Regions from separate parts of the Bacillus sp. BACIII genome, predicted to be linked through region 2. Evidence: a T-box and tRNA genes for the amino acid it is inferred to sense, from the RefSeq annotation. Region 2 holds a T-box; the other holds one or more tRNA genes.
The links. A T-box is a leader RNA that pairs with one kind of tRNA and senses whether it is charged. The one in region 2 lies ahead of serS (serine--tRNA ligase), so its partner is inferred to be a tRNA-Ser.
Positions count from the first base shown of each region.

Region 1: it encodes a tRNA-Ser, which carries the amino acid that the T-box ahead of serS (serine--tRNA ligase) is inferred to sense. The anticodon was not compared.

Region 1 is NZ_CM174437.1:2,473,132-2,495,798, reverse strand. It holds gene rsbW (anti-sigma B factor RsbW) at 1-395, shown strand, start outside; gene sigB (RNA polymerase sigma factor SigB) at 361-1,149, shown strand; gene rsbX (phosphoserine phosphatase RsbX) at 1,149-1,751, shown strand; gene ACXN9U_RS12115 (Tex family protein) at 1,824-3,983, shown strand; gene cmpA (cortex morphogenetic protein CmpA) at 3,993-4,106, opposite strand; gene ACXN9U_RS12105 (SprT family protein) at 4,205-4,654, shown strand; tRNA gene ACXN9U_RS12100 (tRNA-Asn) at 4,789-4,863, shown strand; tRNA gene ACXN9U_RS12095 (tRNA-Ser) at 4,867-4,957, shown strand; tRNA gene ACXN9U_RS12090 (tRNA-Glu) at 4,977-5,051, shown strand; tRNA gene ACXN9U_RS12085 (tRNA-Gln) at 5,063-5,137, shown strand; tRNA gene ACXN9U_RS12080 (tRNA-Lys) at 5,173-5,248, shown strand; tRNA gene ACXN9U_RS12075 (tRNA-Leu) at 5,257-5,338, shown strand; tRNA gene ACXN9U_RS12070 (tRNA-Leu) at 5,401-5,484, shown strand; gene ACXN9U_RS12065 (cystatin-like fold lipoprotein) at 5,596-5,982, shown strand; gene tmrB (tunicamycin resistance ATP-binding TmrB) at 6,040-6,633, shown strand; gene ACXN9U_RS12055 (hypothetical protein) at 6,917-6,970, opposite strand; gene ACXN9U_RS12050 (RrF2 family transcriptional regulator) at 7,291-7,794, opposite strand; gene ACXN9U_RS12045 (FMN-dependent NADH-azoreductase) at 7,992-8,633, shown strand; partial or broken gene ACXN9U_RS12040 (tetratricopeptide repeat protein) at 8,704-8,832, shown strand; gene ACXN9U_RS12035 (phosphatase) at 8,789-8,917, shown strand; gene ACXN9U_RS12030 (NAD(P)H-dependent oxidoreductase) at 9,100-9,624, shown strand; partial or broken gene ACXN9U_RS12025 (IS1595 family transposase) at 10,116-10,238, shown strand; gene ACXN9U_RS12020 (alpha/beta fold hydrolase) at 10,354-11,157, shown strand; partial or broken gene ACXN9U_RS12015 (cupin domain-containing protein) at 11,256-11,468, shown strand; gene ACXN9U_RS12010 (alpha/beta hydrolase) at 12,339-13,286, opposite strand; gene ACXN9U_RS12005 (organic hydroperoxide resistance protein) at 13,366-13,785, opposite strand; gene ACXN9U_RS12000 (MarR family winged helix-turn-helix transcriptional regulator) at 14,057-14,497, shown strand; partial or broken gene ACXN9U_RS11995 (cystatin-like fold lipoprotein) at 14,658-15,009, shown strand; gene ACXN9U_RS11990 (MaoC family dehydratase) at 15,135-15,560, shown strand; gene ACXN9U_RS11985 (Rrf2 family transcriptional regulator) at 15,800-16,243, opposite strand; gene ACXN9U_RS11980 (NAD(P)-dependent oxidoreductase) at 16,436-17,074, shown strand; gene desA (Delta(5) desaturase DesA) at 17,265-18,293, opposite strand; gene cspC (cold shock protein CspC) at 18,996-19,199, shown strand; gene ACXN9U_RS11965 (CarD family transcriptional regulator) at 19,827-20,288, opposite strand; gene ACXN9U_RS11960 (LysR family transcriptional regulator) at 20,738-21,616, opposite strand; gene ACXN9U_RS11955 (molybdopterin-containing oxidoreductase family protein) at 21,867-22,667, shown strand, end outside.
Region 2 is NZ_CM174437.1:6,054-13,657, reverse strand. It holds gene ACXN9U_RS00060 (glycerate kinase) at 152-1,297, shown strand; gene serS (serine--tRNA ligase) at 1,309-2,586, opposite strand; T-box leader at 2,640-2,852, opposite strand; gene pdxT (pyridoxal 5'-phosphate synthase glutaminase subunit PdxT) at 2,905-3,495, opposite strand; gene pdxS (pyridoxal 5'-phosphate synthase lyase subunit PdxS) at 3,517-4,401, opposite strand; gene dacA (D-alanyl-D-alanine carboxypeptidase) at 4,598-5,929, opposite strand; gene guaB (IMP dehydrogenase) at 6,082-7,548, opposite strand.

The DNA of each region.
Region 1 (22,667 bases), 1.4 Mb from region 2:
CCAGCAGAATGGGCTATACCTACGATGACATTGAAGATTTGAAAATCGCTGTCAGCGAAGCTTGTACAAACGCTGTCCAGCATGCATACAAAGATGAAAACAAGGGAGAAGTATCCGTGCGGTTCGGTGTGTTTGAGGACCGGCTGGAGGTCATTGTCGCCGATCAGGGAGACAGCTTTGATTTTGATCAGAAGCAGCAGGATCTCGGGCCGTACACACCTTCGCACACAGTCGATCAATTGTCAGAAGGAGGACTCGGTCTATATTTAATGGAAACGCTCATGGATGAAGTCAAAGTTCAAAGCAACTCTGGCGTAACCGTGGCGATGACAAAGTATTTAAATGGGGAGCGAGTTGATCATGGCACAACCATCAAAAACTACGAAACTAACTAAAGATGAAGTTGATCGGCTCATACGCGACTTTCAAATAAATGATAATAAAAAAGCCCAGGAGACACTCGTCGAGGTGTATACCAATCTCGTCGAAATGCTGGCAAAGAAATATTCAAAAGGAAAAAGCTTTCACGAGGATCTCCGCCAGGTCGGGATGATCGGGCTTCTCGGCGCCATTAAACGCTATGATCCGGAGGTCGGCAAATCCTTTGAGGCATTTGCGATTCCGACCATTATCGGCGAGATCAAACGCTTTCTCCGAGATAAAACATGGAGTGTACACGTCCCGAGACGAATTAAGGAACTCGGGCCGCGCATTAAAATGGCGGTGGATCAGCTGACGACAGAGACACAGCGGTCGCCGAAAGTCGAAGAAATCGCAGCCTTTCTCGATGTGTCAGAAGAGGAAGTGCTTGAAACGATGGAGATGGGAAAAAGCTATCAGGCGCTGTCTGTCGATCACAGCATCGAAGCGGATGCAGACGGAAGCACCGTCACGATCCTTGATATCGTCGGTTCGCACGAGGAAGGATACGAACGCGTCAACCAGCAGATGATGATCCAAAGCGTGCTTCATGTGCTGTCTGAACGCGAAAAACAAATTATCGATCTAACATTTGTGCAAAATAAAAGCCAAAAAGAAACAGGGGACATTCTCGGAATATCTCAAATGCACGTCTCGCGCCTTCAGCGGAAAGCGGTGAAAAAACTGAGAGAGGCCTTGATTGGAGATCCCTCCATGGAGCTAATGTAATGATTCAGGTTGAAGAAAACGAACATGTTCAAACTCTTGTATACCAATTAAATAAAGAAGGCAAGTCCATATGCGGGGACAGCTTTTTCATGAAGGCGGATGAAGAGGAATTGGTTTGCGCGGTAGCCGACGGTCTCGGCAGCGGATCCCTTGCCAACGAATCCTCCTCAGCTATTAAAGACATCGTGGAAGCATATGCGGATGAGGATGTGGAAAGCATCATTGAGCGCTGTAACCAAGCGATGAAAAACAAAAGAGGGGCGACTGCCTCCATCTTAAAAATCAATTTCACCAAAAGAGAACTGACATACTGTTCGATCGGGAATGTCCGTTTCTTTCTGCACTCCCCATCAGGCGAAGTCTTTCATCCGCTCCCGATTTCGGGTTACCTCTCAGGCAAACCGCAAAAATACAAAACGTATACGTCATCATACGAAAAAGGGGCGACATTCATCATCTACACGGATGGGCTGGAGGTTCCGCATATCCGCACCTGCTTAAAGCAGGGACACTCAATAGAAGATATATCAAAATCAATTCATCCGTACACAACATCCAGACGTGATGATTTGACCTATATTCTCGGGCAGCTTTTATCGTAAGGCTGCTTTTTTTATGTTCCGCCGTTTTTTGATACACTAGAGAAAGAATGAAGAGATGGAGGCTTTGGTGAGATGGAAACATTAGCCCTTTTGAAAAAACAAATTGCTGAAGAAACAGCGTTATCCCAAAAACATGTCGAAAGTGTCATCCGCCTGCTTGAAGACGGCAATACCGTTCCGTTTATTGCGCGGTACCGAAAAGAGCAGACCGGTTCAATGGATGAGGTGCAGATTCAGGCAATCTCCGAGCGGTGGCAGTACATACAAAACCTGACGCAGCGGAAAGAAGAAGTCATCAGATTGATCGCCGAACAGGACAAGCTGACGGACGGACTGAAGCAAAAAATCGAACATGCGGCCAAGCTTCAGGAAGTCGAGGATTTATACCGTCCCTTTAAACAAAAACGGAAAACAAAAGCGACCGTCGCCAAAAGCAAAGGGCTTGAACCGCTTGCGGACTATATTCTTTCACTCCCGAAAGACAACCGTCTTCACGAAACCGCTGATCAATATATCAATGCAGAAAAGGAAGTCGCCACAAGGGAAGAAGTTATTGAAGGCGCGAAGCACATCATAGCCGAACAAATCTCGGATGATCCTCATTTCAGAAAGTGGATCCGCCAGGAAACGTATAAAAAAGGAATTCTCACATCCGCGGCAGGCAAGTCAGCCGCAGACGACGAGAAAAACGTCTATGAAATGTACTATGAGTACGAAGAGCCGATTCAAAAGGTCGTTCCTCACAGAGTGCTCGCGATGAACCGCGGTGAAAAAGAAGGCATTTTAAAGATTGCGATCGAACCGCCCGCCGATCAGATAAAAGCTTATTTAGAAAAGCAAATCATCAAACACCGTGAAACGCCTGTGAAAGAAACGCTGAAAGAAGCCATTGAGGACAGTTACAAACGCCTGATCCAGCCGGCTATTGAGCGTGACATCCGCAAAGAGTTGTCAGAAAAAGCAGACGCGCAGGCGATCCATATTTTCGCTGAAAACCTGCGTAAGCTCCTGCTGCAGCCGCCGATGAAGGGAAAAGTCGTGCTCGGCGTCGATCCGGCCTTCCGTACGGGGTGCAAACTGGCAGTCGTTGACGAGACGGGAAAAGTGCTGAAAATCGACGTCATTTATCCGCACGCTCCCGTCAAAAAGACAGCGGAAGCCCGGAAAAAAATCAAAGAATTGCTGGACCGGTACGAAGTCGAGGTTGTGGCGATCGGAAACGGAACGGCATCAAGGGAGACAGAGCAATTCGTCGTTGATGTGTTAAAAGAAACAGAGCGGGACATTTATTACGTCATCGTCAATGAGGCTGGAGCAAGCGTGTATTCCGCGTCAGAAATCGCCCGTGAGGAATTTCCGGATTTTCAAGTCGAAGAGCGCAGCGCCGTCTCCATCGCGCGGAGATTGCAGGACCCGCTGGCCGAGCTTGTAAAAATTGATCCTAAATCCGTCGGTGTCGGGCAATACCAGCATGATGTCAGCCAAAAGCAATTAAACGAATCTCTCCGTTTTGTCGTAGAAACCGTCGTCAACCAAGTCGGGGTAAATGTCAACACAGCATCCGCCGCGCTGCTTCAATATGTAGCCGGATTATCCAAAACCGTCGCCGGCAATATCGTCAAAAAAAGGGAAGAACTCGGCAAATTTACAAATCGTAAAGAGCTGAAAGAAATCCCGCGCCTCGGCGCAAAAACATATGAACAATGCATCGGCTTCTTGAGAGTGCCCGGAGGCCAGGAGCCGCTTGACCGCACCGGGATACACCCGGAAAGCTATAAAGAGACAAAGGCGCTGCTCAAAAAACTGCAGCTCACTGCAGATCAGATCGGAAGCGCGGACGTAAAAGAGAAAATCAGCGCACTGCCGCTGTCTGAGACGGCTGAGGAGCTCGGTATAGGGGAAATTACACTTGCAGATATTTGCGAACAGCTGACAAGGCCGGAACGCGATCCCCGTGACGAAGTGCCGAAGCCTTTGCTGAAAAAAGACGTTCTGCAGCTTGAGGATTTAAAGGAAGGAATGGAATTGCAGGGCACCGTCCGCAACGTTGTAGATTTCGGCGCTTTCGTCGATATCGGCGTCAAGCAAGACGGGCTTGTGCACATCTCAAAACTGAGCAATCAGTTCGTCAAACATCCTCTCGACATCGTATCGGTCGGAGACATTGTCACCGTATGGGTCGAAGGGGTGGACGTGCAAAAAGGCAGGGTGTCGCTGTCTATGGTAAAATAAAAGCACTGCTTACGAGCAGTGTTTTTTTCTGTAGAAATACCAGCACTGGTTCAGCAGTTTGATTTGATAATTGTCCTTTTCTAAAAACGCTTTTTGCATTTGTTTCATCAGCCAATTCGGCATGGCTCATTCCTCCTCAGCTTTTAGTTAGAGGGCGGTTTTAACATATTGTATGCGAACGGTAAATTGTCCCGTTCGATGTTTTTAAGCGGGGTGCACATATGGATAACGAACAACTTCAAAAGCTGACGGAAGACATCTCTGCACAGGATTTCGGGAAGCCGTTCCGTCACCGGGCCTTTTTCAATGACCGGCTGAAAACGACAGGCGGCCGGTACATGCTGTCTTCCCATAACATCGAATTAAACCGCAAATATCTGCTCGAACACGGCCAGAGCGAGCTGGTAGGCATCATCAAACACGAGCTTTGCCATTATCACCTTCACCTTGAAGGAAAAGGGTACAAGCACAGAGACAAAGACTTCAGAGACCTGCTTCAGAAAGTCGGAGCGCCGAGATTCTGCACGCCGCTCCAAACAAAAAAGACACAAAAGAAAACATATATGTATAGATGCACGGCCTGCGGCCAACAGTATATAAAGAAGCGGGCAATGAATCCGGAAAGATATGCCTGCGGAAAATGCAGAGGAAAAATCAAAAGATTTTTTTAAAAAGGCTTGACTCATTTTAATGTTCTATGTTAAATTATAAAAGTCGTTGAGAGACAACGACACTTTCTCAAAAAATAAATGTTGCTTATTGACACAATATGTCGCATCATTTATAATGAAGGAAGTCTGATTATTCCACAGTAGCTCAGTGGTAGAGCTATCGGCTGTTAACCGATCGGTCGCAGGTTCGAATCCTGCCTGTGGAGCCATATGGAGAAGTACTCAAGTGGCTGAAGAGGCGCCCCTGCTAAGGGTGTAGGTCGCGTAAGCGGCGCGAGGGTTCAAATCCCTCCTTCTCCGCCAGATAAGTTCTCAACCAGACGGCCCGTTGGTCAAGCGGTTAAGACACCGCCCTTTCACGGCGGTAACACGGGTTCGAATCCCGTACGGGTCACCATTTACCTTCGTTGGGCTATAGCCAAGCGGTAAGGCAACGGACTTTGACTCCGTCATGCGTTGGTTCGAATCCAGCTAGCCCAGCCATTTTATTTTAAAATTTTGAATCACTTTTATAGAGCGAGCCATTAGCTCAGTTGGTAGAGCATCTGACTTTTAATCAGAGGGTCGAAGGTTCGAGTCCTTCATGGCTCACCACTTGTCACGCGGGTGTGGCGGAATTGGCAGACGCGCTAGACTTAGGATCTAGTGTCTTACGACGTGGGGGTTCGAGTCCCTTCACCCGCACTTTCTTTTCAAAATGCTGAACACTAGCTTACATGCTTAGTGGAAAAACAGCTTCATAGCACGCGGTCGTGGCGGAATGGCAGACGCGCTAGGTTGAGGGCCTAGTGGGTGAATAACCCGTGGAGGTTCAAGTCCTCTCGGCCGCATCCCAATGATACCAAGGGTTTAGATACCCTTGGTATTTTTTGTTTATAGACATTTATCTGTTACTGTCCACTTATTTATAGTAGGTCGTATGATTTGTCAGCTATCTCTTTTTGAAGAACCTTTTTATTTTCCTTAATATATTCGCTTTGCTTCTGCTGACTGCGTGCGGCGGTAGTAAATATGATAATGCAATTAATGAAGTAATTAAGCAGAAGAAGAAAGCCAGAAAAGAAATGAGAGCTGCTTCTGATGAGTACAAGAGAGATAACGCCATAATTCGTGTATATGATGACGGGAAGTATATTCAACTTGCGTTTTATCAGCCAGAAGAAAGTTCTCGCAAGCTTACTACCTATTCTTATTATGAGAAGCTTGGAGATTCTTTTGAGGAAATGGCACATATGCCGGGTGATGGGGATGGCGACCGACTTGATCTGTATAAGAAAACACCTGATTATGAAGAAGTTAAAGGAAAAGAAACAAAGTTGGAAGAGTAGATTTATATGTCTGCTCGAGGCTTTTTTTGTATGATAAATAAGAAGGGAGAAATGGAGATGATCATTTGGATAAACGGGGCTTTCGGTTCTGGAAAAACACAAACCGCCTTCGAACTGCACAGAAGGCTGAAAGCATCTTATGTGTATGATCCTGAGAAGATGGGTTTTGCGCTGCGCTCCATGATACCGCCGGAGATCGCGGAAGACGATTTTCAAAGCTATCCCTTATGGCGGACGTTCAATAACCGCCTGTTAGCCTCTCTGACCGATACATACCGTGGCATCATCATTGTGCCTATGACGATTGTACATCCTGAATACTTTTATGAGATCATCGGCAGACTTAGACATGACGGTCAGACGGTTCACCACTTTACACTAATGGCTTCAAAGGAAGCCTTGTTAAAACGGCTGCGCACAAGAGCAGAAGGAAAAAATTCATGGGCCGCCAAACAAATCGGCCGTTGCATTGAAGGATTGTCATCACCAGTTTTTGCGGATCACCTCCAAACAGACAACATGTCGATTCAGGAGGTGGCAGAAACCATAGCCGCAAGAGCCAATCTTCCATTAGACCCTGATACGAGGGGCAGCCTCCGAAGGTTCACCGACAGATTGATGGTAAAGCTAAATCATATCCGCATTAAATAAAGATTCCGCACAGAAAGCCCGAGTAGACTTTAGTCTGCTCCTTTTTTATGCTTCAATATTTCTTTCCCTATTTTTTGGAGGTTTGAGGGCTATTTGTCTGACTCTAGTGAAAATGATTTAGCCTCTATAGTTTTTTTCATCAGTAAAGCATCTATACTATAGGGTATTTTTTAAATTAATTAATATGAATGCACCTGCAGATGCAGACAGAATAGTCAAGAGGAAGTCTTAAAACCTGTTCCTACTGTTAAACCTAGAGCGAAAATAATCAACATAGCACCACTCATACAGCAGTTATTCTTGTTTTGAAACCAATGATCAAAAGTATTCCTAAGATGGTTTCAAAAATAGTTGCTATCCATCCTGCTATCGGTACAAGAGCATCTGGTATAAAAGGAGTTAAGGCAGCAACATCATCCGTGTAATTTTCAATATTTCCCTATACGACATTAGGCTTGCCAGGTGTCCCCCCATATTCCGAATCGATCGGCAGCAGAAGTTAAAAAGCTAATTCCTCAAGCGAGCCTAAGATACAGTGTCATTCATGCTTTCATTTTACATTTCTCCTTCCTTTTTTGAAATTAGTCCGTTAAATAAGAAGATTGTTATTCTTGTTTAAAGGCATCTTTAAGCACAAAAAAGCTCTGACTCATTAATTTAGTCAGAGCTTTTTTTTATGAAGTATTCCCGAGTATCTATCCTAGTTTTTTTAGGCAATACTACGTCCAATTCTTTATTTAACCATGCGAGCGTTTTATTACGAAGATACTTACGCATGTGTTCTTCTGCTTCAAGCATTACCAAGTTAATTGTACAAGAGGAATTGCTGGATTCACAGGAGTTGCATTTGTCTCGATAAAGCAGACCATTGCTTACAATATTTTTACATTGAAAAATGGGTTTTGGCCCTTCAACAGCCTCTATTACATCCCAAAAGGAAATATCTTCTGGGGTTTTTGCTAACCTATATCCTCCCTTTACACCAGGGACAGAATTTACAATACCAGCTTTAGATAATTTACCGAAAACTTTTGAAAGAAATGTTTCTGAAAGTCCTTGGAACTCTGCAAGGTCCCGAATCCCGACACTTTCCTTGGAGGGAACATCTATTAAATAAACCAGGCAATGTAAAGCATATTCAACCCCAACACTATACTGCATATAAACTCACCTGCTTTTGATTTTAAGGGTTATCACATTGTATCTTAGGAGTATTTTTGGTGATAGTCAATCATAAAACCCTTCTTTAGGTATATTATTTGTTCCGTTTGACAAAAAAAAATACAGGGTTTATATTAGAGATCGGATTAATCGTCGATTAACTTAGTCTTTAATATAAATTAAAAGGAGAGTTTCAAATGAGCAAAACACTTATCATTAACGCACATCCAAAAGTAGATGATACATCGTCATACAGTTTAGGGGTAATGAACCACTTTTTAGAGGCTTACAAAGAATTAATTCCAGAGAGTGAAGAGCTTGAGCAAATTAACTTATATAGTGATGAAGTGCCTATGATTGATAAAACAGTTTTAAGCGCATGGGAAAAGGCAGGCAAGGGCGAAGAACTGACAAGCGAGGAACAAAAAGTAACAGAACGCATGACAGAAGTATTGGAACAATTCAAAAGCGCAAAAACATATGTCATCGTTTTACCTTTGCATAATTTCAATATTCCATCAAAATTAAAAGACTATATGGACAATATCATGATCGCACGTGAAACATTTAAATATACGGACACTGGCTCAGTGGGTCTGCTTAAAGACGGACGAAGAATGCTTGTCATCCAAGCAAGTGGAGGAATCTATACAAATAATGATTGGTATACAGAAGTTGAATACTCTCATAAATACCTGAAATCAATGTTCAATTTCTTAGGTATTGAGGATTATCAAACTATCCGAGTGCAAGGAACAGATGTACTAAATCCGGAGGGTGTATTACAAAAAGCAAATAAAGAAGTTGAAGAAGCTGCTTCAAGATTAGCAGGTAAATAAGAAATAGTATGAAGATCATTGTTGCTGGGGGACTGGAGTAATTGGTCGAGCCCTCCTTCCTAAATTAATACAAAAAGGAAATTTAATGCTCTCTAATGAATATTATCGTATGAGTATTGAAGCAAGACGAAAAATTAAACAAGGGGAGATTATTAATGAAAATCAGGCGGATTCTTTTGACAGCGGAGATTTTAAGTAGTGTATTTTCAATAACTTATTTGCAAGATGATCAATGTACAGAAGTCAAAGTGGCTGCTGATAGGGTAGGCGCACGAGGGTACTAAAAAGGCTTAATCTTTTTAAAAGGGTAGGCCTTTTTTTGACTATAATTGCTGCCCAATTAGTTGCCCTGAATTTATGAAAAGGGATAAAATAGGTGTAATAAAGTTGCTATTTTAAAATTAGAATCAATTCATTATCGCAAAAGCAATAATAACTAATCGGCGAAGAAAGGATAATCAGTCAAATGAAAACATTGGTTATCGTTATACACCCTAATTTGGAAACGTCCGCTGTCAACAAAACCTGGATGAATCGTTTAAAGCAAGAGAATGACATTACGGTTCATGACCTGTACGGTGAATACCCTAATTTTATCATTGATGTAGAAAAAGAGCAGCAGCTCCTGTTAGATCATGAGCGTATCGTTTTTCAGTTCCCAATGTATTGGTACAGCAGTCCCGCGTTACTCAAACAATGGGAAGATGATGTGTTAACACATGGCTGGGCTTATGGAACTGGAGGTACTAAATTGCATGGAAAAGAACTGCTCTTAGCTATCTCCTTAGGCGCACCGGAATCTGATTATCAAGCAGGCGGAGAATATAATATCACGATCAGCGAGCTTATCAGACCGTTTCAAGTCACTGCTAACTATATAGGAATGCGTTTTCTTCCTGCCTTTACACAATATGGGACACTTCACCTTTCAAAAGAAGATGTTAAGAACAGTGCGGAGAAATTGGTTGACTATCTTAAAGCTGAGCATTGATCCGGTATTCGCAAGGGAGGCTGAAACAAATTATGTGTTGTGAAAATAAGGGTTTGTGATAGATTTTAATAAACTTAATTTCAAAGTTACATCGAATACTGAATGCAGGGGGCATAGAGCGAGGGCTTAAAACTAATTACAACAGGGCAATGAGTACATATTTCTTGATGAAATGTAGAGTTCCTTGGTCTCTAATCGGTGCCCAATTTGTGCTCAGAATTCATGAAAAATGATGAAAATAAGTATAAATAAAATAAACAGATGCTTTGAATAAAAGTTTTTGTAACTCATGATAGGTTTTTACTAGGTTGAGGGCCCAGCGGGTGAATAACCCGTGAAGGTTCAAGTCCTCTCGGCCGCATCAATGATACCTAGGGTAATAGAGAGATCCTTGGTATTTTTTTGTGCTTATTTTTAAATGATCTACTGCTCACAAACTGCCCACTTAATTAAAGTTCAAAGTGATCAAAATATTCAACGTATCTGGCCAATACTTTGCTTGGTTCTTATTTGTCGATAGTCGCCGTAACGAAAGCGCTAAACAACACATTACAGATTCTTTTGATATGACGGACACATATGACAGTTTGCGATTGTCAAAATTCAATGTTTAATCCTTGTTCAACTTACCAAGTTCAGTTAAAAGTTTGTTAAAATTGTGATAAATATATGAAAAGATTAAATGTTCATAACGAAACATTAGGATTACAGGGAAGGGGAAACAAATACATGTCGATTTACCATAAAGTAATTGGAGAGGGATATCCGATCGTTATGTTGCATGGTTGGACACTTGACCATCAGGTGATGTTACATGCAATGGAACCGTTATTCGAGAAACGAAGCGGTTGGAAGAGAATATACATAGACTTACCGGGTATGGGACATTCTAAGCCACAACCGTCTATTCGGAACTCTGATGATATTTTAGAAGCGATATTGCGTCTTTTGGACGAAATTATTCCTGATCAACAGTTTATTGTTTGTGGTAATTCATATGGAGGGTACATTGCCAGAGGTATCGTTCGTTCACGTCAGGAAACAGTTCGTGGATTACTGCTGATGGCACCATTAACTATACCCGAATTCGATGAAAGGGTAGTACCGCAGAAGACTGTTTTAAAAAGAGACAGCGACTTGATATCACATTTGTCTTCAGAGGAGGCGGATGAATTTTGCTCTATGGGGATTGTGCAAGGTAAAACTGAATGGGAGAGGTTTCGAAATGAAATTTTACTTCCTTCTAAACAAACAAATTATGAATTCATAAACAACATTCGTCAAAATGGATATGGGTTTACCTTCGATATTTCATCTAAACTTGAGTATCCCACGCTAATTATCACAGGGCGTCAGGACAATGTAGTCGGATACCACGATGCATGGCGACTACTCGAAGATTACCCAAGGGCAACTTTTGCAGTACTTGATATGGCTGGTCACAACCTGCAAATCGAACAAACCGATGTATTTAATTCATTGGTTCATAACTGGTTAAACAGACTTGAATTGGAAAATTTTCGGGTGTTATAACTTTTCATAAACATGAGTTTACTGTTACAATTACCAGTTAGTTAAACAATAATTGAGATAATGAATATTGGGGTTTGCTAAAATTTTAGTAATTATTAGTCTTTATTGTCATTGGGGATAATTTAATCATTGAATTTCATGATGGAGAAGTAAAATTAAATGAAGGTGAAATGTTTGTCATACCGAAAAATGTTGAACATAAACCTTATGCAGAATCAGAGTGTGAAATTTTGCTTGCAGAACCTAAAGGTGTTGTGAATACCGGGCAAGAAATAACTGATCAAACAGCTGAAAATGATATCTGGATTTAGCTGTAAGAAATAGCCGATCAAAAATAAAATCATTACCTAAGAAATGTTTCTTTATTTCCAGCTGGATTTAAAAAATAATTTTGTTAGGTGTCATGCAATAAATTCAATTGTCGGTGATTGGCCTGTTTAAATGCATCCATTATTTCATACCCGGTGCTACTTATTTCTGTTGTAGTCTGCATACTGATTAATAGGTAAAGAAAGTCGAAAAGGTATACGAAATTCTTCATACAAATTAAAGTTTTGAATGAAAGAGCAGGATTACTCCTGCTCTTTTTCTTTCTAATTGGGCAAGATTAAACACAGACGGTTATTCCTTGGGAAAAACAAAAAAATTTCTTCTATCCAATGACTAGCTGGGCTTTAGCCGGGTTTCTATCACCCTGTTGGGCTTGTCAGATTTTAAAAAGGTATGCTACGTTTATAGTGTTTTGTTTCACCTGATTGTGGGGTAATAAAGATAGAATCAGTAAATAATTCTTAGGAACGACCTCAATCTTATAATAAACATATTGGAAGCCGTAATGGAAGAACTAATATTAAAGGTTTAGGATACTTTGGAGAAATAAAAGTTTGTTTTCGAATGTGATAATATTCACAATAGAGCTGTATGAAGGGGAATCATTTCTCCAAATAGTCTGCAGAAAATACCAACCACAGCCCAAGGATATATCACTAACCGCTTTGGCTGGTATGATCTGTTGGATGTTTCTCTTTTTGATTAAAAAGCTCATCAAAAGTTCCATTATTCCAACGTGAATATATTTGCGATAAGTGATTAAATCAATATACGATCCACTCAATTATTTGAGTGGATCTGTTTGTTTTTTATTTTTTTGCAGCGGCCTCTATGTGACGAAACAATGTGAATTAAAACCCTTTACGCAACCAGGCTGTGGCAAGATCAATTGCTCCGCGCGCAGCTTCAGTTTTAGCTAAGGCGTTGAGCATCACGAAATCGTGAATGATACCTTGGAAACGTACGGCAGTGACCGGAACACCAGCTTCACGAAGTTTATTGGCATATGCTTCTCCCTCGTCACGAAGTACATCAGCTTCAGCTGTGATAATCAATGCAGGCGGGAGCCCTTGAAGCTGCTCAGAAGTTGCACGTAGAGGTGATGCTGTAATTTCAGCACGCTCATTCGAATTGGTTGTGTACTGATCCCAAAACCACATCATCGCGTCCTTGCGTAAAAAGTATCCTGTAGCAAACTGGTGATAGGATTCCGTATCGAAAGAAGCGTCTGTTACCGGATAGAAAAGTAATTGTTGTCGGATATTCAAGTCACCTCGTGCTTTGGCCATTAGCGTGACAGCAGCAGTCATATTGCCTCCAACACTATCACCTGCAATTGTTAGACTCTCGGGAATCATGCCGTTCTCACGGCCATTTTCAGCTGCCCACTTCACTACTGCATAGATTTCTTCAATGGCTGTCGGATATTTTGCTTCTGGAGATAAGGTGTAATTTGGAAAGACAATAGCAGCTTGTGCTCCAACTGCTAGCTCACGGATGAGCCGATCATGTGTATGCTCATTACCAAATACCCAGCCGGCCCCATGAATGTACACGATGACAGGAAGGTGCGCAGGCGCATTCTGTGGGCGCATTATTCTTACTGATACCTGTCCGCTCGGTCCTCCTGAAATCATAATATCTTCAATATCAACTGGCAGTTTATCAATTGGGTCAGATTGGACCTCATCTACAGCTTCTCGTCCTTTCTCAGGTCCAAGGTCGAATAGATAGGGTGGGTTCGCGGTTGCTTCTGCAAATTCTTGAGCTGCTTTTTCTAATTGTACTTTCTTTAACATAAATCTCACTCCTTATTTGAAGGTTGGTCACCTATATGTTTTAATCATTATTTTTTATTCCATCTTGGCATCTTTTGTCTTACATTGCTGTTGTAATGATTTGTACATCAATATTTCCGCGAGTAGCTTTAGAATATGGACATACTTGATGAGCTGCATGTGTTAATTCTTCTGCTTGCTCTTGAGATACCCCTTGAATTTCCACCTCCAAAACAACTCCGAGTTTATAACCATTATCACTTTCATCTTTTAATAAACTTACTTTACCAGTAACTGCTGATTCGATTTTTAATCGTTTTCTTTGGGCTGCTAAATGAAGAGCACTGTCATAACAAGCTGAATAGCCTGCCGCAAATAATTGTTCTGGATTTGTCGCCGTGGATACTTGATTTGGTTTTGGCATAGCTAAATCCAAATCAATCATAAGATCATTAGATTTTACATGACCTTCTCTTCCGCCTTTCGTTGTAGCTTCTGCTGTAAAATATACTGTCATCATCAAACACTCCTATAAATTAAATTTAACACAATTGAATTTTAATCAATATAACTAGCGTTGTCAATTAAATTTTTAAAAATTCAATTGTTCTCAATTTAAATTCGTAATTAAATGGCAGTTTAAAGTTAGTGTACATAATAACCATATTGAGAAAATAGGAGATCATAGTATAAGTTATGATTAATTAAATTGTTAGTCATTCAATTTTACTTAATGTAATTCTTGTGCTATTATGTGTAATAATGAATATAAATATTGTGAGGGATTTAACATGAAGAAGGATGATAAATTACTGTTAAGTAATCATCTATGTTTTGCGATTTATGCAGCTTCCCGTGAAATGATAAAGTTATACCATCCTCTCTTAAAAGAATTAGGAATTACTTATCCGCAGTATTTGGTTCTTCTTGTTTTGTGGGAGAAGGAAAAAATATCTGTTAAAGGTTTAGGCGAAGAATTATATCTAGACTCCGGAACATTAACTCCAGTTTTAAAACGACTTGAGGAGCGAGGTCTTATTATAAGAGAGCGTTCAAAAGAGGATGAACGAAGTGTAATTATTACGTTAACAACTGAAGGGAATGAGTTTAAAGAAAAAGTCACATTGATTCCTAATGCAGTATTTGATAAAACCGGTTGTAATGAAGAAGAAATTAAAAGTTATAACAAGGAAATTCGTAATTTACTTAACATGCTGACAACTGAGCAATAGTTTTATGAATATAGATGGTGGGCCTAGCGGGTGAATAACCCGCGGAGATTCAAGTCCTCTCGGCCGCATCAATGATACCAAGGGTTTTGATACCCTTGGTATTTTTTGTTTATAAAAATTTATCTGTTACTGTCCACTTACTTATAGTAGGTCGTATGATTTGTCAGTCACCTTCATCCTTCTGCTGACTGCGTGCGGCGGTAGTAAATATGATAATGATTAATGAAGTGATGAAGCAGGAGAAGAAAGTCAGAAAAGAAATGCGAGCAGATTCAGATGAGCACAAAAGAGATAACGCCATAATTCGTGTATATGATGACGGGAAATATATTCAACTTGCGTTTTATCAGCCAGAAGAAAGTTCTCGTAGGCTGACTGCTTATTCTTATTATGAGAAGCTTGGAGATTCTTATGAGGAAATGGCACATATGCTGGGTGATGGTGATGGCGACCGCCTTGGTCTTTATAAGAAAACACCTGATTATAAAGAGGTTAAAGGCAAGGAAACAAAAACAATGTGCTTGTTCATTCCTGATAGGGGAACAATTGTTTTACCGTTAAGTTGTTGTGTGAGAGCCAGTATGTTAAAATGCTACGTAGATTTAATAATAAAGTTTAGATTCTAGGAGATTTATTTATGAAGTTGGATGAATTCACCATCGGGCAGGTTTTTCAAACTAAATCTTTTGAATTAACAAAAGAGAATATAATGAATTTTGCAGAAGTGTATGACCCACAATACATGCATTTAAATGAAGAAAAAGCAAAAATGGGCAGATTTAATGGAATTATTGCTTCTGGAATACAAACGTTATCTATTACTTTTAAGCTTTGGATTGAAGAAGGGTGTCATGAAGACGATATTATTGCTGGGACAGGAATGAATAATATAAAATTCCTAGTACCCGTTTACCCTAATGATAAACTGAACACTATTGTTAAGGTTATTGATAAAAAACCAAATAAAAGCCAGACGGGGATACTTACTGTATTGTTATCTACCTATAATCAGAAAGAGGAAAAAGTGTTTGAAGGTGAGTTATCAGTATTAATTAAACGCTAAATGACCTTTGTGGTGGCATATCATCGTCACCTTTCATTTTTTATAGGTGTCTGGATGAATTGAGCAATCATCTTAATTAATTGAGTGGACTCTGAGTCTGCTCTTTTTTTGTTCATGAAAAGCCATTTTTTAATCAAAAAATTAATATCAATACGGGGCTGGATTCAATATGATCCAGTCCCTTTTTGTTTTATTGATTTTCTTATCCCCAGTCTGATAAAAGATTTTCCAGGAGTTATTTAACAATTATTGGTCAATTTCTCCTTTTCAATAATATCCTTTACCACATCCTCAATTGTTATATGTCCAAGAGCTTTTTCCAAGGCAGATTGGGCGATTTCAAATATTGGACCAATTGTACTTTGAATGTTCCGGCCTACAGGACATTGAGGATTGGGATTTTCATGTATACTAAACAATTCTTTATCTTGAACAACGTTAACTGCTCTATAAACATCAAGTAAGGTGATTTCAGTTAAATCCTTCGCTAATTCGGCTCCTGCAATACCTGGCCGTACATTTACTAAACCTGCTTTTTTCAGCATTCCCATAATTTTTCTTATTAAGGCGGGATTTGTATTTACACTTCCAGCTAAAAATTCAGAAGTGCTAATTCCGTCTGCATTTATTTCAATAAGAGCCAATATATGAATTCCTACAGCAAAACGGCTGCTAATAGACATGATTTCTTCACCATCCTCATTACTTTACACTCTTTATAGTACACTTGTAACCGAATGTATTACAAGTTTATTTTACTCTAATATGCTTCAAGATGATAAAAGTATTGACAAATAAATAAGTTGTAACTAAAATTATTACATGTAATCAATATGGTTACATTTTAAATTTCGAATTATTAGGAGGACTGGAAATTGAAAATTGGAATCATTGGTGCAACCGGAAAAGCTGGAAGTCTTATCTTGAAAGAAGCGGTAAGCAGGGGACATGAAGTAACTGCAATTGTAAGAGATGCTACAAAACTTAAAGAGGAAAAGATCGCAATCATTGAAAAAAATATAATTGATCTTACATCGGATGATCTAAAAAAGTTAGATGTAGCAGTTAATGCCTTCGGTGCTCCATTAGGAGAAGAACAGGCACATGTAGATGCTGGCCGGGCATTAATTAGGGCATTAAAAGGAATGGATACAAGAGCCGTAATTGTAGGCGGAGCAGGGAGTCTTTATGTAGACGAAAATAAAACTGTCAGTGTAATGGATACACCTGATTTCCCGGAGATTTTTATTCCAACAGCTAAAGGGCAAGGTCGTAACTTGCAAGAGCTAAAGGAAACTTCTGATATTAACTGGACATTTATCAGTCCTTCAGCGGTATTTGACCCAGACGGGAAAAGAACTGGATTTTATCAGTCAGGAAAAGATCATCTTCTTGTGAATTCGAAAGGCGAAAGTTATATCAGCTATGCAGACTATGCAATTGCAGTATTGGATGAAATCGAAAATCCAAAACATATAAATGAACGCTTTACAGTTGTTGGAGAAGCTGAATAAGTTATTGAGCAGAAACAAAGGCTCTCAGCCGCATCTCAATGATACCAAGGGTTTTGACACCCTTGGTATTTTTTGTTGTAAGTGCATTGGGCATTAAAAAAGTGCTGATCTCTGCACAAAATCTTTGCGCGAGTCTGCACTTTTATTCTGCAAGATACACTGCCCATTATCAGCGATTATGGGAGTGTTTTTAATCCGTTCCCAGCCGAGCTGATACATGGCTTTTAGACGTTTTTTTAAAGTGGTTAAAACCAACAAATTTTTTGCCTTCTTCATCCCATAGGCGGAACTTTAACGACTTAAGACTTGTTGCCAGTGTGATGGTCGGAACGTTTTGCAATGGTTCAGTGTTGTTATGTACGATTTCAAGCTTATAGTTTGGGACTCTTGGGCTTAAATGATGAACATGATGGAAACCGATATTGCCTGTTAACCATTGCATGACTTTTGGAAGCTTATAAAAAGAGCTTCCTTCAACTGCTGCTTTTACATATTCCCACTGCTCATCTTCTTCGAAATATGAATCCTCAAACGTATGCTGAATATAAAACATCCAAATTCCGAGGGATCCCGATATCATAAAAATTGGCGTCTGGACCAGCAGAAAGTTTTGCCAGCCGATAGCCCAACATAAAAGTGCTGCCAAAGCGACGATCCCCAGGTTCGTTACATATGTATTCATCCGTTCTTTGCGTTTTGCCTCTTTACGATTAAAACGATTGGTTATCCCGAAGACGTAAATCGGTCCGATAATAAACATAACAAACGGATTTCTGTACAAACGGTACATTATTTTTGTCTTAGTTGAGACTTCCTTATATTCATCAACGGTCAGTACCCAAATATCGCCTGTACCGCGTTTGTCCAGGTTGCTGCTTGTCGCATGATGGACAGAATGATCGTGTGCCCAATGATCAAACGGATGCAGCGTTAGAATTCCTGTAATTGTTCCAAGGATTCGATTCGCCTTTCGGTTCTTAAAAAAGGAATAGTGGCAGCAATCATGAAAGATAATGAAGGTTCTCACTAAAAAACCTGCTGCAACGACAGAAATCGCTAATGTAAGAATATAAGAAATCGATAAGCTCTTATAGGCCAAACACCATAACAGGAAAAATGGCACCAATGTGTTAATGATTTGATAAATACTTTTTTGTAAATCGGACTTTTCATAAGGGGTAACCAGTTTTCTCAAAGTCCTTAGGTTTTGTTCATTCATTTTTAAAAGCTTCACCTTCCCTGCTGTTCTTAATCTAAGTATAGAACCCGTTTTGTTGTCTTTGAAGTTCCAGCTGTCATACTCCATGTATGATAAGTATCTTTCCTCATCCTATGTAAAATGATTGAAGGTCAGAAAATGATCTCCATCTCGATTAAATCTTTATTAGCAATGGCCAGCCGGGATACAAAAAGCGTATGAAGATTATACCCGGCTCTTTATCGGGCCAAACTCTCTCCATGCTCCCCTATGGTAATCGGTTTATTTAGACCGTAAACATTGATTGTTTGAGCAACAAACATTACAAGTGAAGGAAATAATACCGTTAAAAATAGAGGGATACCTGAGTCATCGTTTGGAAACATGTGCAGAAACAAAGCTATACCAGTGAACAGCCCTTCTTTTAAAAAAATATCTTGTACTTGAACAAGAAACAGCTGAGCTTTTTTGAAGACACTCGTGATCCATTTTCACGGTGTTTTCAAACCATCGTTATTAATAGGCATCTTATTTTGCACTCGTATCGACACGTTTAACAAAATGAAACATGAGATTAATTTGCAGTTATTTCCGTTTCGTGTTATGATAAAGGAGAATTATTTTTGTTCGTGTAAAGGATAGTATGAATATCGACTTTTCGTCTTGATGATACTTTGGGCAAGGATAGTAATACAATGTGTAACACACTAGGAGGCAACAAAAATGGAACAAGGTACAGTTAAATGGTTTAATGCAGAAAAAGGTTTTGGATTTATCGAACGTGAAAATGGAGATGACGTATTCGTACACTTTTCTGCAATCCAAAGTGACGGATTCAAATCTTTAGACGAAGGTCAAAAAGTATCGTTTGACGTTGAGCAAGGTGCTCGTGGAGCTCAAGCTGCTAATGTTCAAAAAACTGCTTAATCTTTAATCGTTTATACAAACAGGCTCTTTATATAGGGCCTGTTTTTTTATGTTCTCTGTATCATACTGAATAAAAAAACCCTACTCAACGTTCGAGTAGGGACAGATGCTACAAGGTAAGAAAAAGGTTTAAAACCTCAAAGGATTGTTTACAGTATAACATACCGGATTGACGATATGTGGAATATATATAAATGATTTGTTTTTATGTTCTTAAGATAATTCTTTGTTACAATTCGCACATCTCTTTTATGAAAAGAAGATAAACAACTGCTATTCACTGTCGCAAGAGATGTAAGAAATTCTTAAAGATAAAGAGGGGAGTGGTTGTTTTTTCTTCTGGAAATAATCACTTAGACCTAAAACAATGAAAGCCCTGCCTCTCTCCCATCCTTACGGCTCCTTGTCCGTGCCAGTGTGAATCAGGATTACAAAAATCAAGTGACTATTCCATCGAGTTTTTGATAAAAATTCAAATGTTCGTTGAAGAAATTTAAAAATAAAACAGATTAGATTGCAGGAGTAATAAAAGAGGTTAATGTTCTAAAAGTAAGTTGAAGAAGTTAAACGTTTAATCGTAATTTTCTGAAAACTTAAGGGTGTTTTGGAATGCAAAACACATTAGCCTTAACAGAAACTTTTTATTTGATTTTCAGTGATTCCTTTAATGACTTCCAGTTCACTAATCAAAAATTCATATGCATTATCCAACATTTTTTTTTCGCTTGCATTAAGTGCTTTTTCTTTCTTCATACGCATTAAATCACGTACAACTTCAGCACCTTCTTGTATTTTACCCGTTTTTATTTTGTCTGTGTTTACTTTATATCTTTGTTTCCACGGCAGTAACTTATCTGATTCTCCATGCTGAAAAATGTGCATAATGTGTTTTAATGCAAGTATATCAGTAACTGGTCGTATATTTAAACTCAATATTTTACGCGTTGGAATCATAACTGTCATATGACTGATTGACATTTTTATGACATAATAATGTTCTTTTTCCTCTAAGAATTCTTTTTCTTCTATGGCTTCAATTATACCTGCTCCGTGCATTGGATAAACGATGTTATCGCCAATTTGAAACATATCATCCACCTCCATATATGGTAACTCAACTTAAGGTTACCATATATGGAGTGAGATATCAAATTTATAATAATAACATGATATTTTTTTTGTGTCAATAACTTTTTGAAAAAAACAACATCAAAACAAGAGGGAACCATTGGGTTTCCAAAAAAAGGGAAGGTCGATTGGTCCGTGTATATCTTAGAATCTCGACTAATTATCAGAGTTCAGTTTTTCATTGAAAATGAGTTATTAAATATCCATTAGGAGTTCATGACTTGACATTAATGACATGTTTGCAATCTACATGGGCACAATAGAGAGTGTAATGAAAACAAGCTTTCATAACCAGTGATATGGATTTACTATGTTGAGGGCCTAGTGGGTGAATAACCCGCGGAGGTTCATGTCCTCTCGGCCGCATCTCAATGATACCAAGGGTTGTAGACCCCAGGTATTTTTTTATGCTAATCACTTTCATTAGCGAAAAGAGTACGAGCTGTTTGGATAAAGACATCTGTTGCTTTAGAGATATCTTTCATATCTGGAACAGCTATACCGATTTCTCTAAACGTGTTTGGCTTTAATTCACGAAAAACGACATTTTCCGGTAGTGATAGAATATTTTTTTTCGTTGTGATTGTAATTCCTAATCCTTCTTGTACCATACATAATGCTGTGTCTATATAATCAATGACAAACCGTACATTAGGTTTCAATTTAAAATCTTTGAATAAAGAGTGAATTTGTACCTCATAACCGCCTCTTCCAAGTAATATATCCTCATCTTGTAAGTCGGGAATACCTATTGTTTCTTTCTGATATAAAGGATGACTCGAGTGCATAATGACAATCAATTGATCTTTCATTAAGGGCACGATATCGAAATCTTCTACAGGAGGAATAATCATTCCTACATCAACACATTTAGAACGTAACCATTCTTTGACTTGATCTACACTTCCTTCCGAAATCTTAACTTCAAGACCAGGATACTTATCTTCCATTGTCCGTATAATTTTTGGGATAAACCTTTTGCACGCAGTTGGGTAAGCTCCAATATGAACCTTGCCTATTTCTAATCCTTGTTCAGCTGCAATTAATTCATCTACTTTCTGTAATTCACCCAGGATATTTCTAAATTTAATTAAGACACGCTCTCCTACATCCGTAAAAAACAATCCGTTCTTCTTATTTCTCTTAATTAACTTCGTCCCTAATTCCGATTCAATCGTTGCTACGGCACGACTTACCGCAGGTTGTGTCATGTGTAGTTCTTCACCAGCTTTTGTAAAACTTCCTGTTTCCGATATCTTAACAATCAGTTGAATTTGTGATCTATTCATATCGTTCTTGTTATCTCCCATATGATTAATATGCATTTTATTTATGATGAAATCTAATGTACCATAAAAGAGAATGAAACTTCAAGATAATAACAATAACCGTAGACAAGCGGAAGACATTCAACAAGAGCTGGATAAGAATCACAAGGAATTCTAGAATATGTGATCCTTATTTGAGATGTTCGACCGAAAAGGTTCCTAGTTTTTTGTTATCACTAATCAACTCAACCTTAAAAAGGAGAGAAGTATGATGAATACTAGTGAAAAAAGAAGATCGGGGTTTTGTTCGCAATGCGTTTCAAAATGCGGGGTTATTTCCATTACGGAAAATGATCGGTTAAAAAAGGTGATTCCCGATAAAAGTCATCCGAATGGGGGAATCTGTCCAAAAGGAGCGTCAGCCCCTCAGATAATCAATCATCCTGATCGTATTCTTTTCCCTTTAAAAAGAACGAATCCAAAAGGGGAAGAACCGAAATGGAAAAGAATAAAATGGGAAGAAGCCATACAAACCATTACTGATAAGTTGAAACAGATCAGTTCTGAAACAGGGGCAGAATCGGTATCATACACTTTTCCAACTGTTGGTGCGAGCGGAAGTTTTAACTGGGGGCCATACCTGCATCGCTTGATGAATCTTTACGGCACTCCCAACTATATTTCCCATACAAATGTCTGCCAATGGGCGAGGGATGAGGGATCAAAATACACGTACGGTGTTGGATTGCCTCAACCCGACTTTGAACATGCTGATTTAATATTGATATGGGGACACAATCCAGCTGATACGAATCTTCAGACATGGAAAAGGCTCATGGGAGCGAAAAAAAGAGGGAGCAAACTAGTAGTAATTGACCCGCGTCGAACAACGACAGCTGCAGCGGCAGATTTATGGATTGCTCCGAATCATGGAACTGATAGTGCCTTAATATTAGGCTGTATTCGCTTTTTAATTGAGAATCATTCATTTGATCATAAATTTCTGCTTAATTGGACCAATGCCCCCTTCTTAGTGGATAAGCAAACGGGGAAATTCCTTCGGCCGGAAAAT
Region 2 (7,604 bases):
TCTTTTCTTAAACAGCTTGTCCGTCAGCTTTACTATCATACAAAAGACTCGTATCCAAAATCAACCGCTTTCTGTTATACGGGCAGGAAAATACAGTGAAAACCAAGAATACATTCAAATAGATAACCTGTTCATAAAGGTGGAGAACACAATGAAAGTCATAATCGCACCGGATTCTTTTAAAGAGAGCATGACAGCAAAAGAAGCTGCCGACAGCATCGAAAAAGGATTCAAATCAGTCTTCCCTGACGCGGAATATATCAAGATACCCGCGGCCGACGGCGGAGAAGGAACCGTTCAGGCTTTAACGGATGCCACCGGCGGGAGAATCATTAATAAAACAGTGACCGGTCCGCTGGGAACCTCGGTAAACGCCGCATACGGACTTCTGGGAAACGGACGCACGGCAGTCATTGAAATGGCAGAAGCATCGGGACTTCATCTCATCCCCCGTCATCTCAGAGATCCGTTGAACACTACAACAAGAGGAACGGGTGAACTGATAGCAGATGCAGCTTCCCGCGGGGTGAGTGAAATCATCATCGGTCTTGGCGGGAGCGCAACCAATGACGGCGGGACCGGGATGGCGAGCGCGCTCGGTGTGCGTTTCTTAAATGAGGAAGGTCAGGAGATACCTGACGGCGGAGGCTCGCTGCAAACCCTGGCTTCTATCGATATAAGCCGCCTCTCCCCTGATCTGAAACATATTCGTATCCGTGCCGCATGCGATGTCGAAAATCCTCTGACCGGAGAAAACGGCGCATCATATGTCTTTGGCCCGCAAAAAGGGGCGTCAGAGAAGACAAAAGTTGTATTGGATCGCAATTTGCGCCATTTCGCTGATGTATTGAGACGGCAGCACGATATTGAAGCAGATACCGTAAAAGGCGCGGGTGCCGCAGGAGGTTTAGGCGCAGGGCTGATCGCCTTCTTACAAGCAGAACTTCAAAGCGGGATTGACGTTGTATTAGATACACTGTCCTTTTCAGATCAGATAAAAGGCGCTGACCTTATCATCACCGGAGAGGGGCAGATTGACGGACAAACAATATTCGGCAAAACCCCCGCCGGGATCGCCGCACGTGCAGCTGCTCAAAAAATTCCCGTTATCGCGTTGGCGGGTTCCTTGGGAAAAGATTTTGAACATGTATACAACGGAGGCATAACAGCTGTATTTTCTATCGTGCCGGGCGCTGTAAGTCTTGAAGACGCCTTAGCGTCAGGACGTTTTAACCTTGAAAGCACAGCTCGGAATATCGCCGCTTTATACCAAACAGCAAAAAAGGCGCGCCTCTAGGGCGCACCTTTTTATGGTTTGATGACTTCTTTATTTCCCATATAAGGACGAAGCACTTTCGGAATGACAACACTTCCGTCTTCCTGCTGGTAGTTTTCCAAGATGGCAGCTACTGTTCTGCCGACTGCCAGACCGGAACCGTTTAATGTATGCACATGCTCCGGCTTGCCTTTCGCTTCGCGTCTGAATCGAATGTTTGCGCGTCTCGCCTGGAAGGCCTCAAAGTTGCTGCAAGAAGAAATTTCACGATATGTGTCTTGGCTTGGAATCCATACTTCAATATCGTACTTTTTCGCAGCTGTAAAGCCGAGATCTCCGGTACACATGCTCATGACACGATACGGCAGTTCTAGCAGCTGAAGCACCCGTTCAGCTTGATTTGTTAATTTTTCAAGCTCCTCATAAGAATCTTCCGGCTTCACGAATTTCACAAGCTCAACCTTGTTGAATTGATGCTGGCGGATCAAACCGCGTGTATCACGGCCGGCAGATCCCGCTTCTGAACGGAAGCAGGCGCTGAATGCGGCATAATTAATCGGGAGGTCCTCGCCGGATAAGATTTCATCGCGGTGCATATTTGTGATCGGCACTTCCGCCGTCGGAATTAAGAAATAATCCTCTTCCCTGATTTTAAAAGCATCCTCTTCAAATTTAGGAAGCTGTCCCGTCCCTGTCATGCTCGTACGGTTTACCATATAAGGAGGAATGACTTCAGTGTAATCATACTCATCAACGTGAAGATCCAGCATAAAGTTGTAGAGCGCGCGTTCGAGACGGGCCCCTAGTCCTTTATAAAACACAAACCGGCTTCCCGTTACTTTTGAAGCGCGTTCGAAATCAAGGATGTTCAAGCGGTCAGCGATATCCCAATGCGGTTTCGGCTCATATGCAAATGCCGGCGCCTCTCCCCACTTGCGGATTTCAATGTTATCATCTTCCGTTTCCCCTACAGGCACTGAATCGTGCGGGATGTTCGGAATAGACAGAAGGATGGTTTCGAGCGTGGTTTCCACCGTGCGAAGCTCTTCATCAAGCTTCTTAATTTCTTCGCCTGCTTCACGCATCTCTTTAATAATATGATCAGCGTCTTTTTTCTCCCGTTTCAAAACGGCGACCTGCTGAGATACTTCGTTGCGTTTCCCCTTCAGTTCTTCTACTTTGCCGATAAGTTCTCTTCTTTTTTTATCAAGCTCTTCAAACTTGTCAAAGTCAGATAAGTCTTCGCCTTTAGGAATGAGCTTCGCTTTTACTTCTTGAAAATTGGCTCTCAGGACCTTCGTATCAATCATACTTAACAACTCCTATCTGTTTTATCGAAAATAAAAAAGAGCCCTCATCCCCTAAAAGGGACGAGAGCTCTCGCGTTGCCACCCTGATTGAAAACAAGCTTACACTTGCTTCCCGCTTTAACACATAACGGTTTTCCCGTAAATGCCTACTTGTTTTCAGCATTTCGCTCAAGGACGGATTCGGACAGCATCTTCCACCGATTCGCACCACCCATCGGCTCTCTTTGAAAGAGAGGCTTCCTACTGCTTCCTGTCAACGCTTTTCGATCTTTATTTGTGTTTATAATGTACTATAAGTATCATCGGTTTTCAACTGTTTTATACAGCTGTTTCCCGCTTATACTTTTCCGCCATCTTCACAAACAGCTCTGTCACCCGGTGGTCATCCGTCAGTTCAGGATGGAACGAGCAGCCGAGCAAATGCCCCTGCTTTGCAGCCACGATGCGTCCGTTATGCTCACAAAGCACTTCAACATCTTCTCCGGCTTCTAAAATGTGCGGCGCACGAATAAATACACCCGTAAACGGCTCATCAATGCCTTTAATCCTCAGGTCAGCTTCAAAGCTGTCGACCTGACGGCCAAAGGAATTACGCTCGACAACCACATTTAACAGCCCTAAATGAGCATGATCGGTTCCCGCAATCTCTTTGGCTAAAATAATCAGACCGGCGCATGTGCCGAACATCGGCTTGCCTTGAGCGGCAAACTCGCGAAGCGGCTCCATAAAATGATACGTATCCATTAAACGCCGCATCGTCGTGCTTTCTCCGCCCGGCAGGATTAAGCCGTCGATGTCATTCAGCTGTTCAGGACGCTTAATGACAACACCTTTTGAACCACATGCTTCAATTGAACGAATATGTTCTCTTACTGCTCCTTGAAGTCCAAGTACACCAATTGTTAACATGCTTCCAGCTCTCCTATGGTTTTACCAGCCGCGTTCTTGCATACGCTGTTCCGGCAATAGATTTGAGATTTCGATTCCTTTCATCGCTGTTCCCAATTCTTTAGAAAGCTCAGCGATCAGTTTGTAATCTGTGTAGTGAGTCGTTGCTTCCACAATTGCTTTGGCGAATTTAGCAGGGTTGTCTGATTTAAAAATACCTGAACCGACAAATACGCCGTCAGCGCCCAGCTGCATCATCAATGCCGCATCAGCAGGCGTCGCCACTCCGCCGGCAGCAAAGTTGACAACAGGCAATTTGCCGTCACGTTTGATTTGAAGAAGCAGCTCATAGGGAGCACCGAGGTTTTTCGCTTCAGTCATCAGCTCATCATCGCTCATCGCCGCAACTTTGCGCACTTGCGCGTTTACTTTTCTCATATGACGGACAGCTTCCACAATGTTTCCTGTTCCCGGTTCGCCTTTTGTACGAAGCATGGAGGCTCCTTCAGCGATACGGCGCGTTGCTTCGCCGAGATCACGGCATCCGCATACGAACGGAACAGTATATTCATTTTTATTTAAATGAAATTCTTCGTCAGCAGGAGTCAGAACTTCACTTTCATCAATATAATCTACTCCCATTGCTTCAAGGACACGCGCTTCAACGATATGTCCGATACGCGCTTTTGCCATTACGGGAATGGATACAGCATTCATTACTTCTTCAACGATCGTCGGGTCAGCCATGCGGGCTACACCGCCGGCAGCACGAATATCAGCCGGAACTCGTTCTAACGCCATTACGGCAACAGCTCCCGCCTCTTCCGCAATCTTCGCTTGTTCAGCATTTACAACGTCCATGATGACGCCGCCTTTTTGCATTTCCGCCATTCCGCGTTTTACACGGTCAGTACCTGTTTGAGCCATTATTTGGTCCCCCTAGTCAATGTATAGTTAGATAATGTCTATCTCTTATTGTATCCCAGAAATACAATATTTCATATGGATATTCTTATTTTACAGTGTGACGGAAGAGATAGATATCATTTTTTACTAACAATTTGGTTTTTTCAGTATATTAAGCAAAAGAGCCCTAACTTTCATCAGAGCTCTTTCTTATTTCTTAAAACCAGCCTGTTACCGTATCAACGGCGCTGTTCCAGATTCCGGAGAAGAAACCGCCGATGCCGCGCATCATCTGAACAAACCAGTTTGCTTTATCTACATCATTTTTCGTTACAAGATTCACGCTGAACTCTTTGGATTTGAGGAAGCCGTAGTCTTTGTCACTGCCTTTGTATGTAACTTTCAGCGTTCCGACTTTCGTCCCTTTTTTCACAGGAGCCGTGATTTCTTTTTTATCTAAGGTCACTTCGGCTTTATAGTTCTTTTCATCCCCGCTTTTCACAGGAATAGAAAGCGCCTTATCAGTCACAATATCGACTTGCTTGTCTTTCCCTTTGTCAACGTCAATCGTTTTGTGCCCTTTTACTTGAGAGCCTTCAGGGTAAAGGTCTTTCATTGAGAAATTGCTGTTAAATGCGTAATCGAGCATTTTTTTCGTTTCATCAAATCGTCCGGTATGCAGGTTGCCTTTTGCGTTTAACACAACGGTGATGACCCGCATTCCGTTCCGCTGTGCGGTGCTTGTAAAACAAGATCCCGCAGAATCAGTAGAACCCGTTTTTAACCCGTCAACGCCGGGATATTCAGAAACAAGGCCTTTTAACATGAAGTTCCAGTTCGGCATGTCCATTTCATCATCAGTGCCGGCTCTGAATTTCGTCTTAGCGATGCTTGTTGTTTTCAGAACTTCCGGATAATCAGTGATCAGGCGGTCTGCAAGAAGCGCCATGTCTTTAGCAGAAACTTCACTCTCTTCTTTAACGCCTTCTCCTTGCGGCTGTTTGCCGTGAAGGTCTTCATTCACAAGCCCGGTGGCATTTTTAAAATCATAGTTTGTCATGCCTAATTCTTTGGCTTTCGCATTCATTTCAGCGACAAATTTCGTTTCAGTTCCGGCAAGAATTTCAGCAACAGCGATCGCGGCTCCGTTAGCAGAGTAAATCGCCATGGCTTGATACAGTTCTTTGACTGTGTATTTGCCGTCTTTCCGAAGAGGGACGTTTGATAAACTGTTGTCTTGAGAAATTTCATAGACATAATCATCAGGAGTATACGTTTGATCCCATTTCACTTTTCCTTCTTTAATGGCTTCCAGAAGCAGATATTCAGTCATCATTTTTGTCATGCTGGCAATCGGCAGTCTTTTGTCTGCATTTTTACTGTATAAAATTTTTCCCGATGAAGCCTCAATCATTATCGCAGCTGAAGCATTGACATCAACCGGGTCATTGCCGGCTGCCTCCGCTTTAGACATTGGAACAAAGCAAGTTGCGGCCAGTGCCAGTACCACTAATGACACTAACAGCTGTTTCCATTTCGTGATGTTCAATCTTACGACCTCCGTCATTCATTTTAAATCTATAATTAAGCCGTTAAGGACATATTCAAATTCAAAACACAACAGTATAAATTTTATCACACTCGATATAAAAAAAATAGACAGAGTCAGCGACCCTGTCAAATGTTTTTTATTTGTAACAATTATGAGATTGTGTAGTTTGGTGATTCTTTCGTAATTTGGACATCATGCGGATGGCTTTCGCGAAGACCGGCACCTGTCATACGGATGAATTGAGCCTCTTCTCTTAAAGCGCGCAAGTCTTTTGAACCGCAGTATCCCATGCCTGAACGAAGACCGCCGACAAGCTGATACACTGTTTCTTCTACAGGACCTTTGTACGGAGTCCTTCCTTCGATACCTTCAGGGACGAATTTCTTATTTTCTTCTTGGAAATATCGGTCTTTACTGCCTTTTTCCATGGCAGCGACAGAACCCATACCGCGGTACACTTTAAATCTTCTGCCTTGATAGATTTCAGTCTCTCCCGGGCTTTCTGAAGTACCGGCAAGCAGGCTTCCGAGCATTACGGCATGTCCGCCGGATGCCAATGCTTTCGTAATATCACCGGAGAATTTAATACCGCCGTCCGCGATAATTGTTGCGCCGTGTTTTCTTGCTTCAGTGGCACAATCATAAATGGCAGTGATTTGCGGTACGCCTACACCTGCAACGACGCGTGTCGTACAGATGGAACCAGGTCCGATTCCCACTTTTACAATGTTTGCTCCGGCTTCAATCAAAGCCTTTGTCGCTTCAGCCGTTGCCACATTTCCTGCGATAATGTTCAGTTCAGGATATGTTTCACGAATTTTCGCAACTGTGTTCAGTACGCCTCTGGAATGTCCATGAGCCGTATCGACCACAATCACGTCGACATTCGCTTCAACAAGCTTGCTGACGCGTGTCATTGTATCGCCTGTCACGCCTACCGCAGCGCCGACAATAAGGCGTCCGTGTTCATCTTTAGATGAATTCGGGAATTCGATAACCTTTTCAATATCTTTGATCGTGATAAGACCTTTTAATTTATTTTGGTCATCCACTAATGGAAGTTTTTCAATTTTATGTTTCTGTAAGATTTTTTCTGCTTCGTCTAATGTGGTGCCTACAGGAGCCGTAACCAGCTCTTCTTTTGTCATGACATCACTGATTTTCATTGAATAATCAGAGATAAAGCGAAGATCACGGTTTGTAATGATACCGACAAGCTTTTGATCGTCTTTATTATCTACGATCGGAACACCGGAAATTCTGTATTTCCCCATCAAATGCTCCGCATCGAATACTTGATGATCAGGTGTTAAAAAGAAGGGATTTGTAATAACGCCCCGTTCAGAACGTTTGACTTTGTCAACATGTTCAGCCTGCTGTTCGATGGACATGTTTTTATGGATAATGCCCAAGCCGCCCTGTCTGGCCATCGCAATCGCCATAGCTGATTCTGTTACTGTATCCATTCCTGCACTGATGACAGGAATATTAAGCTTTAACGTTTTTGTCAGTTCAACAGATAAATCCACATCACGCGGAAGTACGTCTGATTGAGCCGGTACGAGCAGTACATCATCGAACGTTAAGCCTTCTTTTGAAAATTTACTTTCCCACATTAGTAAATCCCCCTCTTTTCGGCAAAATATTATATGTAGATTATCAACTAGAAAAC